One region of the Mesorhizobium sp. M0074 genome, then DNA from elsewhere that is predicted to be linked to it. Evidence: predicted binding sites of a transcription regulator. Region 1 holds the regulator's gene; each other region holds the start of a gene.
What was found. The regulator LexA, encoded in region 1, represses DNA repair genes until DNA is damaged. The targets are predictions, from matches to a motif close to TGTTCNNNNTGTGTTCNG.

Region 1 (3,280 bases):
CCGCTCAGCCGCATAGATGAAGGCAGGCGCGCCCGGGCCGCCATTCAGATATTTGTAGGTGCAGCCAACGGCAAAATCGGCGTTTGCCTTGTCGAGTTCGACTGGCATCGCGCCGGCGGTGTGGCAGAGATCCCAGACGATCATCGCCCCGGCTTCCTGAGCCCTGCGCGTCAGCGCCGGCATGTCGCGCAGTTCGCCCGACTTATAGTTGACGTGGTTGACCAGCACCACGGCGGTGCGTTCGTCGATCAGCTCTTCGATGGTCGGCGCGTCGACCCCCGAGAGGCGCAGCAGCGTATCTTTTCGCGTCGAAACCACACCCTCGGCCATGTAGAGGTCCGTCGGAAAACTATCGCCCTCGGCGACGATGACCTGCCGCTCCGGTCGCATGGCCATGGCGGCGTGCAGCAGCTTGTAGATGTTGACCGATGTCGTGTCGCAGACCACCGTCTGGCCGGCCGCGGCACCGATCAGGCGCCCGAGCTGGTCGCCAAGTTCAAGCGGCATGTTGAACCAGCCGGCCGTGTTCCATGCGCGGATGAGATCATGCGACCATTCTTCGGTCGCGGCCTTGTGCAGTTCATCGAAAGCGGCACGTGAAGCAGCTCCTAGCGAATTGCCGTCGAGATAGATCACTCCTTGCGGCAACACAAAGCGGTCGCGCATCGCGCGCAACGGATCCGCGGCATCCATCGCCTTTATGGCCACGAGATCGGGAATTCCTGTCATGATTTGTCTGCTCCCCCAAGATCCAACGCAACGCCGGACACGCATCGACTGTTCTTCCATTACCTGGTTGCGCGCAGCAAGGCTCCACCGGCGAGAAGCAGCCTGACCAGGCGGTGGAAACCGGGACTTAACCCGAGGTTGGCGTTTTGAATTCGTTTCGTTCACGGTGCATTGACCAAACCGCACAGTCGATACGGGTTCAATTCCGTGCCTTTTGCCGACCGACGGCCGATGCCAGTGCCGCCTTCTAGGAGGCCAGAAGGGCGCAAACGAAAGCAGAATCAAGGCGATGAGGCTCGCGGCGGTGAAAATGCGGTACGCCGGTAGGGGACGTCGTTTGTTTCCCGAGCCTTAACGCATTCATTAAACTTTAAACAGTTGCGGAACACAACTGGAACAGATAGTGTTTGTTCTGGGTTTGTTTTTCTGATTCTGTTGGGGGTCGCTATGCTGACACGCAAACAACACGAACTGCTTATGTTCATCCACGAAAGGTTGAAGGAAAGCGGTATCCCGCCTTCATTCGACGAGATGAAGGAAGCGCTCGATCTGGCTTCCAAATCCGGAATCCACCGGCTGATTACGGCGCTGGAGGAGCGCGGCTTCATTCGCCGTTTGCCCAACCGGGCCCGTGCGCTGGAGGTGCTACGCCTGCCTGACTCGATCGCCCCCGGCCTCAATGCGGCACGCAAGTTCTCGCCGAGTGTCATCCAGGGCAGCCTTGGGCAAGGCGCCCCTCGGCAGGGCAAGCCGACATCGTCGCGTGTCCCTGCAGCCGGCAATGACGACGATGTCGTCGCCGCCGTTTCGATCCCGGTAATGGGCCGCATCGCGGCCGGTGTGCCGATCGATGCCATCCAGCACCAGACGCATTCGATTTCGGTGCCGCCGGATATGATCATGGGCGGCGAGCATTATGCGCTCGAGGTCAAAGGCGATTCGATGATCGAGGCTGGCATTTTCGACGGCGACACGGTGATCATCCGCAATGCCGATACGGCGAGCCCCGGTGAGATCGTGGTGGCACTGGTCGACGAGGAGGAAGCGACGCTGAAGCGGTTCCGCCGCAAGGGCGCCTCGATCGCCCTGGAAGCCGCCAATCCGGCCTACGAGACGCGCATCTTCGGACCAGACAGGGTCAAGGTGCAGGGCAAGCTCGTCGGACTGATCCGCCGCTACTGAGCTCCGCCCTTGGCGCCGGCTTTGGGGTTGTCGGCCCTGCGGTATGGCGGCAGGCCCCGTGCCGCGCGTGAAAATTTCCGCTGCACGTGCCAGGGCCGGTATGATTTTTCGACGGCGAAGCGGATCTCGGCGCGTGTTGCCGCTTGTGGATCGAAATAGACGGCGGCACTTCCCGCGCGCGCCAGTTGCCGTTTGGTGACGACGAGGACCAGCCGGTCGTAGTAGCAGGGGTTATGGGCGGTGGCGTCGTCGATGACGATCAAGCTGGCAAAGGCGCAGGCTGGCCGCGCAGTATCGCGGTCCTTGGCTTGCGCGATGATCGCGCCGGATGGATGCCTGGCAAGGCAGAGGCCGTCCGTGCAAATGAACGGCATGCCCGGCGGTAGGTCGGCCGGATCGGCAATGTCGAATTGCGGGTCGTTCTTTCCAGGCGTTTCCGGCGCGACGATGGCCTCTGATGTGAGCGCGCGTTTCCAGTTGTCGATGGTGAACTCATTCGGGCGTGCCCGGTTGACCGCGAGTTCACCGCTGCCGATCGGCAGCGCGACCAGCCGCGCGTCCTCCGAGACCAATACGTCGGGTATGCGTGTCTGCGTTGTCGTCAGCAAGCCGGCGAGCGCAAAAGGAAGTGCCGCCAGCCGCAACCAGGTCGTCGCCATGCTGGCAATGACGAGGGCGATCGTCACCAGAAGGACGGATCTCAGCGAAATCAGCCCGACCGCATCGATCGGCGAGCGCTCCGAGATCCACCCGGACAGGGCGATCATCGCCGTCAGCCCCTTGCCCATGACATAGAGGAAAGGGCCATCCGCACCGAACGGCATCGCCAGCGCGCTGAGAACGGCGAAGGGCATGACGACCAGTGAGACGATGGGCATGATGGCCAGATTGGCGAACAGGCTGAGCGGCGCCACGCGCTGGAAATGCCATATGGCGAAAAGCGCCGTGGCGCTCCCTGCAATGATCGAGGTCATCGCCAGACCGCACATGCCCAACAGGACCTTTCGAGTGGCAAAGCGTAGCGGCGACCGCCGCGGTGGCGGCGTGGTGGCCCTGCCGGCGCGGTAATCGGACCAGCCTGCATAGGCGCCGACAAGGGCCGCCGTCGCGGCGAAGGACATCTGGAAACTCGGACCGACCACCTCGTGCGGCGACACCAGGATGACCGCGATGGCCGAGATCGCCAGGTTGCGCATGGTGAGCGCGGCCCGGTCGAACAGCACGGCGATAAGCATCACCGCCAGCATGATGAAGCTGCGTTCGGCCGCAACGACAATGCCGGAAAAGACGAGGTAGGCCGCAATCGAAAAAAGCGCGGCGGCCGCGGCATATTTCTTGACCGGCCGTCGCGATGAGAAATCGGGAAACA
Region 2 (3,280 bases), on a different contig from region 1:
GCGTCGCCGCGCGTATGGACATCATGCTCATGACAATTTCATTCCTTTTTCGAGCTTGGCCCCGCGCAGAAACTCCTGCGCGGCAATGGGCCTTGCGCCCGCACGTTGAACTTCGACCAGCCTGATCGCGCCTGACCCGCAGGCGACCGTCAGACGGTCATCGAGAATTCCTCCCGGTTCGCCGGCGCCTTGCGAGAGCGTCGAGCGAAGCAGTTTCAGCCGTTCCACGCGGCCGCCGATTTCGGCCTCGCACCATGCACCGGGAAAGGGCGACAGGCCGCGAATCTGGTTGTGCACGTCGCCGGCAGGTCGCAGCCAGTCTATGCGAGTCTCCGATTTATCGATTTTCTTGGCGTAGGTCACCCCCACCTCCGCCTGTGTGGTAAATGTCAGCGTATTCCGCTCCAGCCGTTCGAGCGCTTGCACGATCAGCGCAGCACCGAGGACCATCAGCCGGTCGTGCAGATCGCCGGCCGTCATGTCGGGTCCAATGGGACATTTTTCAACCATTGCCACCGGCCCGGTGTCGAGGCCTTCCTCCATCCGCATCACCATAATGCCCGTTTCGGTATCGCCGGCCATGATGGCGCGCTGGATAGGGGCAGCGCCGCGCCAGCGCGGCAACAGCGATGCGTGACCGTTGAGGCAACCGAGCCGCGGCGCCTCGAGAATGGGTTTGGGTAGAAGCAATCCGTAGGCGACGACCACGGCGACGTCGGCGCGCAAGGCGCGGAACGCCTCCTGCTCCGCCTCGCTCTTCAGCGACACCGGCGACCGCACCTCGATGCCAAGCCGCTCCGCCTCGCGCTGCACCGGCGACGGCGTCAGTTCGAGCCCGCGCCGGCCGCCGGCGCGCGGCGGCTGCGTGTAGACGGCCGTCAACCCGTGCCCGGCCCCGGCAATCGCCCGCAGCGTCGGCACGGAGAATTCAGGCGTACCCATGAAGATGACACGCAGGGGCATTTCGTCGACGCCTACCCCACCATCTTGCCCGGCGCCTTGTCCCTGGCGAGCTTCTTGAATTTCTTGACCACCATGTCGCGCTTCAGCTTGGAGATGTGATCGATGAACAGCACGCCGTTGAGGTGGTCGATTTCATGCTGCAGGCAGGTCGCCATCAGCCCCTCGGCCTCGATCTCCTGCAGCTTGCCGTCGCGGTCGAGAAACTTCACCCGCACCGCCGCCGGACGCTCGACCTCGGCATAGTAATCCGGGATCGACAGGCAGCCTTCCTCGTAGACCGAACGCTGGTCGGAGCTTTCGAGGATTTCGGGATTGATGAAGACGTGCGGTGCCGGCGTCTCGTCCTCCTTGGCCAGGTCGATCACCAGCATGCGCAAGGGTTCGCCAACCTGGATCGCCGCGAGGCCGATACCGGGCGCGTCATACATGGTGTCCAGCATGTCGCCGGCCAGTTTGCGCAGATCGCCGTCGACACGCTCGACCGGTTTTGAAACCTGGCGCAGGACGGGATCGGGGAGGATGATAAGCGGCTTGATCGACATGGCGTCTCACCTAAGACCTCGCAGGAAAAGCGTCAACCGGGGCGCCTTCGGGTCGTTCACGTTTTGATCTGTGCCGGCAGACCGAATCATCTATGCTGTCGACATGAACGATCTGGCCACCATCCTGTCCGAACCTGTCGCCCGCCTCGGCGCCACCACGATCACGCTCGGCCAAGCCCTGGGTTTCGGCGCAATGCTGTTCCTCGGCCTGTTCGTGGCGCTCGTCGTTGCGCTCTGGCGATCGGCCAAGGCGCGTGCAGTGGCGGCCGCCGAAGCCGCCGACCACGCCCGCGACGCCGAGGTGCGGATGGCTGGTATCTTGGCAAGCCAGGCGGAAATGCAGGGCCGCATGGGCGCCATCGCCGAAGTGTTCGGGGCGCGCCAGGCGGAACTGACACAGTCGATCGGCCAGCGTCTCGATGCCATGACCGGCCGCCTGGGCCAGACCATGACCGAGCAGACGAGATCGACGCATGAGAGCCTCGCCAAGCTGCAGGAACGGCTGGCGGTCATCGATATCGCGCAAGGCAACATCCAGTCGCTGGCCGGCCAGGTCGTGCAATTGCAGGCGATCCTTTCCAACAAGCAGACGCGCGGCGCCTTCGGCCAGTCGCGCATGGAAGCCATCGTCGCCGACGGATTGCCGCACGGCGCCTATGAATTCCAGGCGACCTTGTCGAATGGCAGCCGGCCCGACTGCCTGGTGAAGATGCCGAACGGCGCACCGTCGCTTGCCATCGACGCAAAGTTTCCGCTCGAGGCGTGGAATGCCATCCGTGCCGCCGAAGGCGCCGACCTGCAGAAGTCCGCTGCACAGGCTTTCCGCCGCGACATCGAGGTGCATGTCCGGGATATTTCCGAAAAATACCTGATCCAGGGCGAGACGCAGGACACCGCCTTCATGTTCGTGCCCTCAGAATCGGTGTTCGCCGAAATCCATGAGAATTTCGAGGCCGTTGTCCAAAAGGCGCATCGATCGCGGATCGTCATCGTCTCGCCATCGCTTTTGATGCTGTCGATCCAGGTCATCCAGGCAATCCTCAAGGATGCCCGCATGCGCGAGCAGGCACACCTGATCCAGGGCGAGGTTATCCGGCTGATGGAAGACGTCTCCCGGCTCGACGAGCGGGTGCGCAAATTGCAGACGCATTTCGGCCAATCGGCCAAGGATATCGACGACATTCTGGTCTCGACATCGAAGGTGACCAGGCGCGGACAAAAGATCGAGGCGCTGGAGTTTGGCGTGCAGCCGGCGGAGGACACCGCTGGTTCGAATGGCAGCGGAGCAAAAGCGGAAAGCAGCCCGCGCGTCGCCGATTCGAAAACCGGGCAGTTGAGGCTAAGGGTCGTCGAAGGCGACGATTGAGAGCTACGCCGGAACCGGAGGCTTCGCCCGGGTCTGGCGCTACTGCTCCTCGATGATGGTTGTGCCTTCGAATTCCGGCAGCCAATGCAGCGCCGAGCGGTGCCAGATCTGCTTTCTCGGCACCAGTTGCTCGCGCTGCCGTGCCGTGCCGACCCTGATACCGTAAACCTTCGGTCCCTCGCCCGCCGACGTGGCGTAGAGATGCGAGCCGCACTCACCGCAAAATGCCTGGGCGCGCTTGGCGCCGCTCGAACCGGTCTTGATGTAGATCTTCGGCGTGCCCTTGGTGATCCTGTAATTGTCCTCGGACGCCGGCACGGTGACGCGAAAGGCCGTTCCGGTTAGCTTCTGACAATCGATGCAGTGACAAATGGTGGTCTTTTCCGGATCGACTTCGGCCTCGTAAGTG
Region 3 (3,280 bases), on a different contig from region 1:
TTGAAAAGCGCCGGCTATTCGGTCGCCGCAAACTACGCCGGCAATGAGGAAGCGGCGGCAAAGTTCAAGGCCGCGACCGGCATCCCGGTCTATAGATGGTCGGTCGCCGACTACGAGGCCTGCGCCGCCGGCATCAAACAGATCGAAGCCGATCTCGGTCCCGTCTCGGTGCTGGTCAACAATGCCGGCATCACTCGCGACGCGATGTTCCACAAGATGACGCGCGAGCAATGGAAAGAGGTCCTCGACACCAACCTTTCCGGCGTCTTCAACATGACGCATCCGTTGTGGGGCGGCATGCGCGACCGCAAGTTCGGTCGCATCATCACCATCTCCTCGATCAACGGCCAGAAAGGCCAGGCCGGCCAGGTCAATTATTCGGCCTCGAAGGCCGGCGATATCGGCTTCACCAAGGCACTGGCCCAGGAAGGCGCGCGCGCCGGCATCACCGTCAACGTCATTTGCCCCGGGTACATCGCCACCGAGATGGTCAAGGCAATGGACGAGAAGGTCCTCAACGAGCGCGTCATCCCGCACATCCCGGTCGGCCGTCTCGGCGAGCCGGAGGAAATCGCGCGCTGCGTCGTCTTCCTCGCTTCCGACGATGCCGGTTTCATCACCGGCTCGACCATATCAGCCAATGGCGGCCAGTACATCGCCTGATCGTTTATCTTTACGTTGAGACAGATACGCGCTTGGACGAACGGGCCTGCAAAACGGCCCGTTTCTATAGCGGTCTTCCCGTTGCAAGATCTCGATGCAGCACGCTGCCCCAATCCGGCACGCAAAGGTTAACGGCAAACTCGCAGCCTGTGCAAAAACCGCCCGGCAGCCTGTGGATTCTAGGTGGAAAAGCTGTTCACAACACAACATGCTGCGGTGAACAAACCAAGAAACTTCGGCTATCTCTGATTCGTCGCCGATTCGTTCCGGCTTTGAGCGGAACGTTAACGGCGAGAGCTGAAAACACCCTCGAAATGATTAAAGCGCGTTAGGAAACATCAATAATTTCATAATGTTGTGCGAAGCAGATTGGCCAGCCACGACCATTCACCGGCAGAGGTTAACCGCAGTGCTCGCGTGGATGCCGCCTGCATAAATCGGGCCAGTTTCCGTGATTCAGCATGTGGTGAGGTACGCCGACAGAAAACCCAGATGTAGCCGTGAACAAACCCTGAATCAGCGCGAGTCAGTGATTCGTCGCTGATTCGTTCCAGACTCGTTCCAACTGTTAATCGGGAACAGATTTTCTGGCTTCGAACCAACCAATCGGCCTGCCCTCGGCATATTCCGCTTTCGCTTCGCGCCCGAAATCCCTATGTGTCGCCTGTCATACGCGGCCAATATGGGCGCGCTCCCGACAATGCGAGGCAGAGAGCCTTATTTCCAGGCCGATGAACATCCATCCGAAACACACTGAACCGCTGATCCTGTCGGGTCGAGACGTGACGGCCGTGCTCGGCCCGACCAACACCGGCAAGACCCACCTCGCCATCGAACGCATGGTGGCGCATGAAAGCGGCGTCATCGGCCTGCCGCTCAGGCTGCTTGCCCGCGAGGTCTATACGCGCGTCTGCGAGAAGGTCGGCGCCCATAAGGTGGCGCTCATCACCGGCGAGGAAAAGATCCAGCCGGCGGGCGCGAAATACTCGGTCTGCACCGTGGAAGCGATGCCGCGCGAGACCGACGCCGCCTTCGTTGCCATCGACGAAGTCCAGCTCGCCGGCGATTTGGAACGCGGCCACATCTTTACTGATCGCATCCTGCATCTGCGCGGCCGCCAGGAGACGCTGCTGCTTGGCGCCGCTACCATGCACGGCATCCTGCAGCGCCTGCTGCGGGGTGTGTCGGTGGTGACCCGGCCACGCCTGTCGCATCTTGCCTATGCCGGCTCGAAGAAGCTGACCCGCCTGCCGCGGCGCACCGCGATTGTCGCCTTCTCGGCCGACGAGGTCTATGCCATCGCCGAGCTGATCCGCCGCCAGCAGGGCGGTGCCGCGGTCGTGCTCGGCGCACTCAGCCCGCGCACCCGCAACGCCCAGGTGGCGCTGTTCCAGTCGGGCGACGTCGACTACCTCGTCGCCACCGACGCCATCGGCATGGGCCTCAACCTCGACCTCGACCACGTCGCCTTCGCCCAGAATCGCAAATTCGACGGCTACCAGTACCGCAACCTGACGGCGGCCGAGCTCGGCCAGATTGCCGGCCGCGCCGGCCGGCATCTGCGCGACGGCACCTTCGGCGTCACCGGCCAGGTCGATCCGCTGGATGATGAACTGGTCAACAAGATCGAGGCGCATGATTTCGACCCGGTGAAAGTGCTGCAGTGGCGTACCGCGCATTTCGATTTCGCCAACCTCGATGCGCTGAAGCGCTCGATTGAGACCAACGCCCCGGTCGAAGGCCTGACGCGCGCGCTGCCGGCAGTAGACGCGCAGGCGCTCGAGCATCTGTCGCGCGACGAGGACGTCCGGGCACTCACCACCGATGCCAGGCGCGTGGCGCTGCTGTGGGAAGCCTGCGCGCTGCCCGACTACAGGAAGATCGCGCCGGCCCAGCACGCCGACTTGATTGCCTCCATTTACATGGACCTTGCCAGGCATGGCCATGTCGACGAGAACTACATGGCCGAGCAGGTGCGCCGTGCCGACACCACCGAAGGCGACATCGACACGTTATCGCACAGGATTGCCCAGATCCGCACATGGACCTTCGTCTCCAACCGGCCCGGCTGGCTGGCCGATCGGGCACACTGGCAGGAAAAGACGCGCGAAATCGAAGACAGATTGTCGGATGCGCTGCATGAGCGGTTGACGAAACGTTTTGTAGACCGCAGGACTTCCGTCCTCATGCGGCGCCTTAGAGAAAACACGATGCCTGAAGCCGAAATCAGCCCAACCGGAACCGTCCTCGTCGAAGGCCATCACGTCGGCGAGTTGCAAGGTTTCCGCTTCACCGCCGACCAGAGCGCCGGCGGCGAAGACGCCAAGGCGGTGCGGGCGGCGGCGCAGAAGGCGCTTGCCGCCGAGTTCGAGTCGCGGGCCGAGCGTTTCGGCGCCTCTGCCAATGGCGACATTGCGCTGGGTTCGGATGGCACGCTGCGCTGGATCGGCGCCCCGATCGGCACGTTGGTTGCCGGCGAAGACGCTTTGAAGCCGCGTCTCGTTCTGCTCGCCGACGAGCAACTCACCGGCCCGGCCCGCGACAAGGTTGCGGCGCGCGCCGAGCGCTTCGTCAATTTCCAGATCGAATCCCTGCTGAAGCCGCTGGTCGACCTCAA

Region 2: NKJ73_RS04685 (DNA recombination protein RmuC) is a predicted target of LexA. The motif match lies at 1,559-1,576, and genes of this name have one in related genera.
Region 3: NKJ73_RS29560 (helicase-related protein) is a predicted target of LexA. The motif match lies at 1,210-1,227, and genes of this name have one in related genera.

Annotation. Positions count from the first base shown of each region.
Region 1 is NZ_JAMYUM010000003.1:171,998-175,277, forward strand. Features, by position in the region: gene kynU (kynureninase) at 1-729, opposite strand, end outside; gene lexA (transcriptional repressor LexA) at 1,177-1,911, shown strand; gene NKJ73_RS05980 (ComEC/Rec2 family competence protein) at 1,905-3,280, opposite strand, start outside.
Region 2 is NZ_JAMYUM010000002.1:343,161-346,440, forward strand. Features, by position in the region: gene NKJ73_RS04670 (GNAT family N-acetyltransferase) at 1-31, opposite strand, end outside; gene fmt (methionyl-tRNA formyltransferase) at 28-957, opposite strand; gene def (peptide deformylase) at 975-1,505, opposite strand; gene NKJ73_RS04685 (DNA recombination protein RmuC) at 1,609-2,871, shown strand; gene NKJ73_RS04690 (GFA family protein) at 2,911-3,280, opposite strand, start outside.
Region 3 is NZ_JAMYUM010000028.1:93,637-96,916, forward strand. Features, by position in the region: gene phbB (acetoacetyl-CoA reductase) at 1-663, shown strand, start outside; gene NKJ73_RS29560 (helicase-related protein) at 1,395-3,280, shown strand, end outside.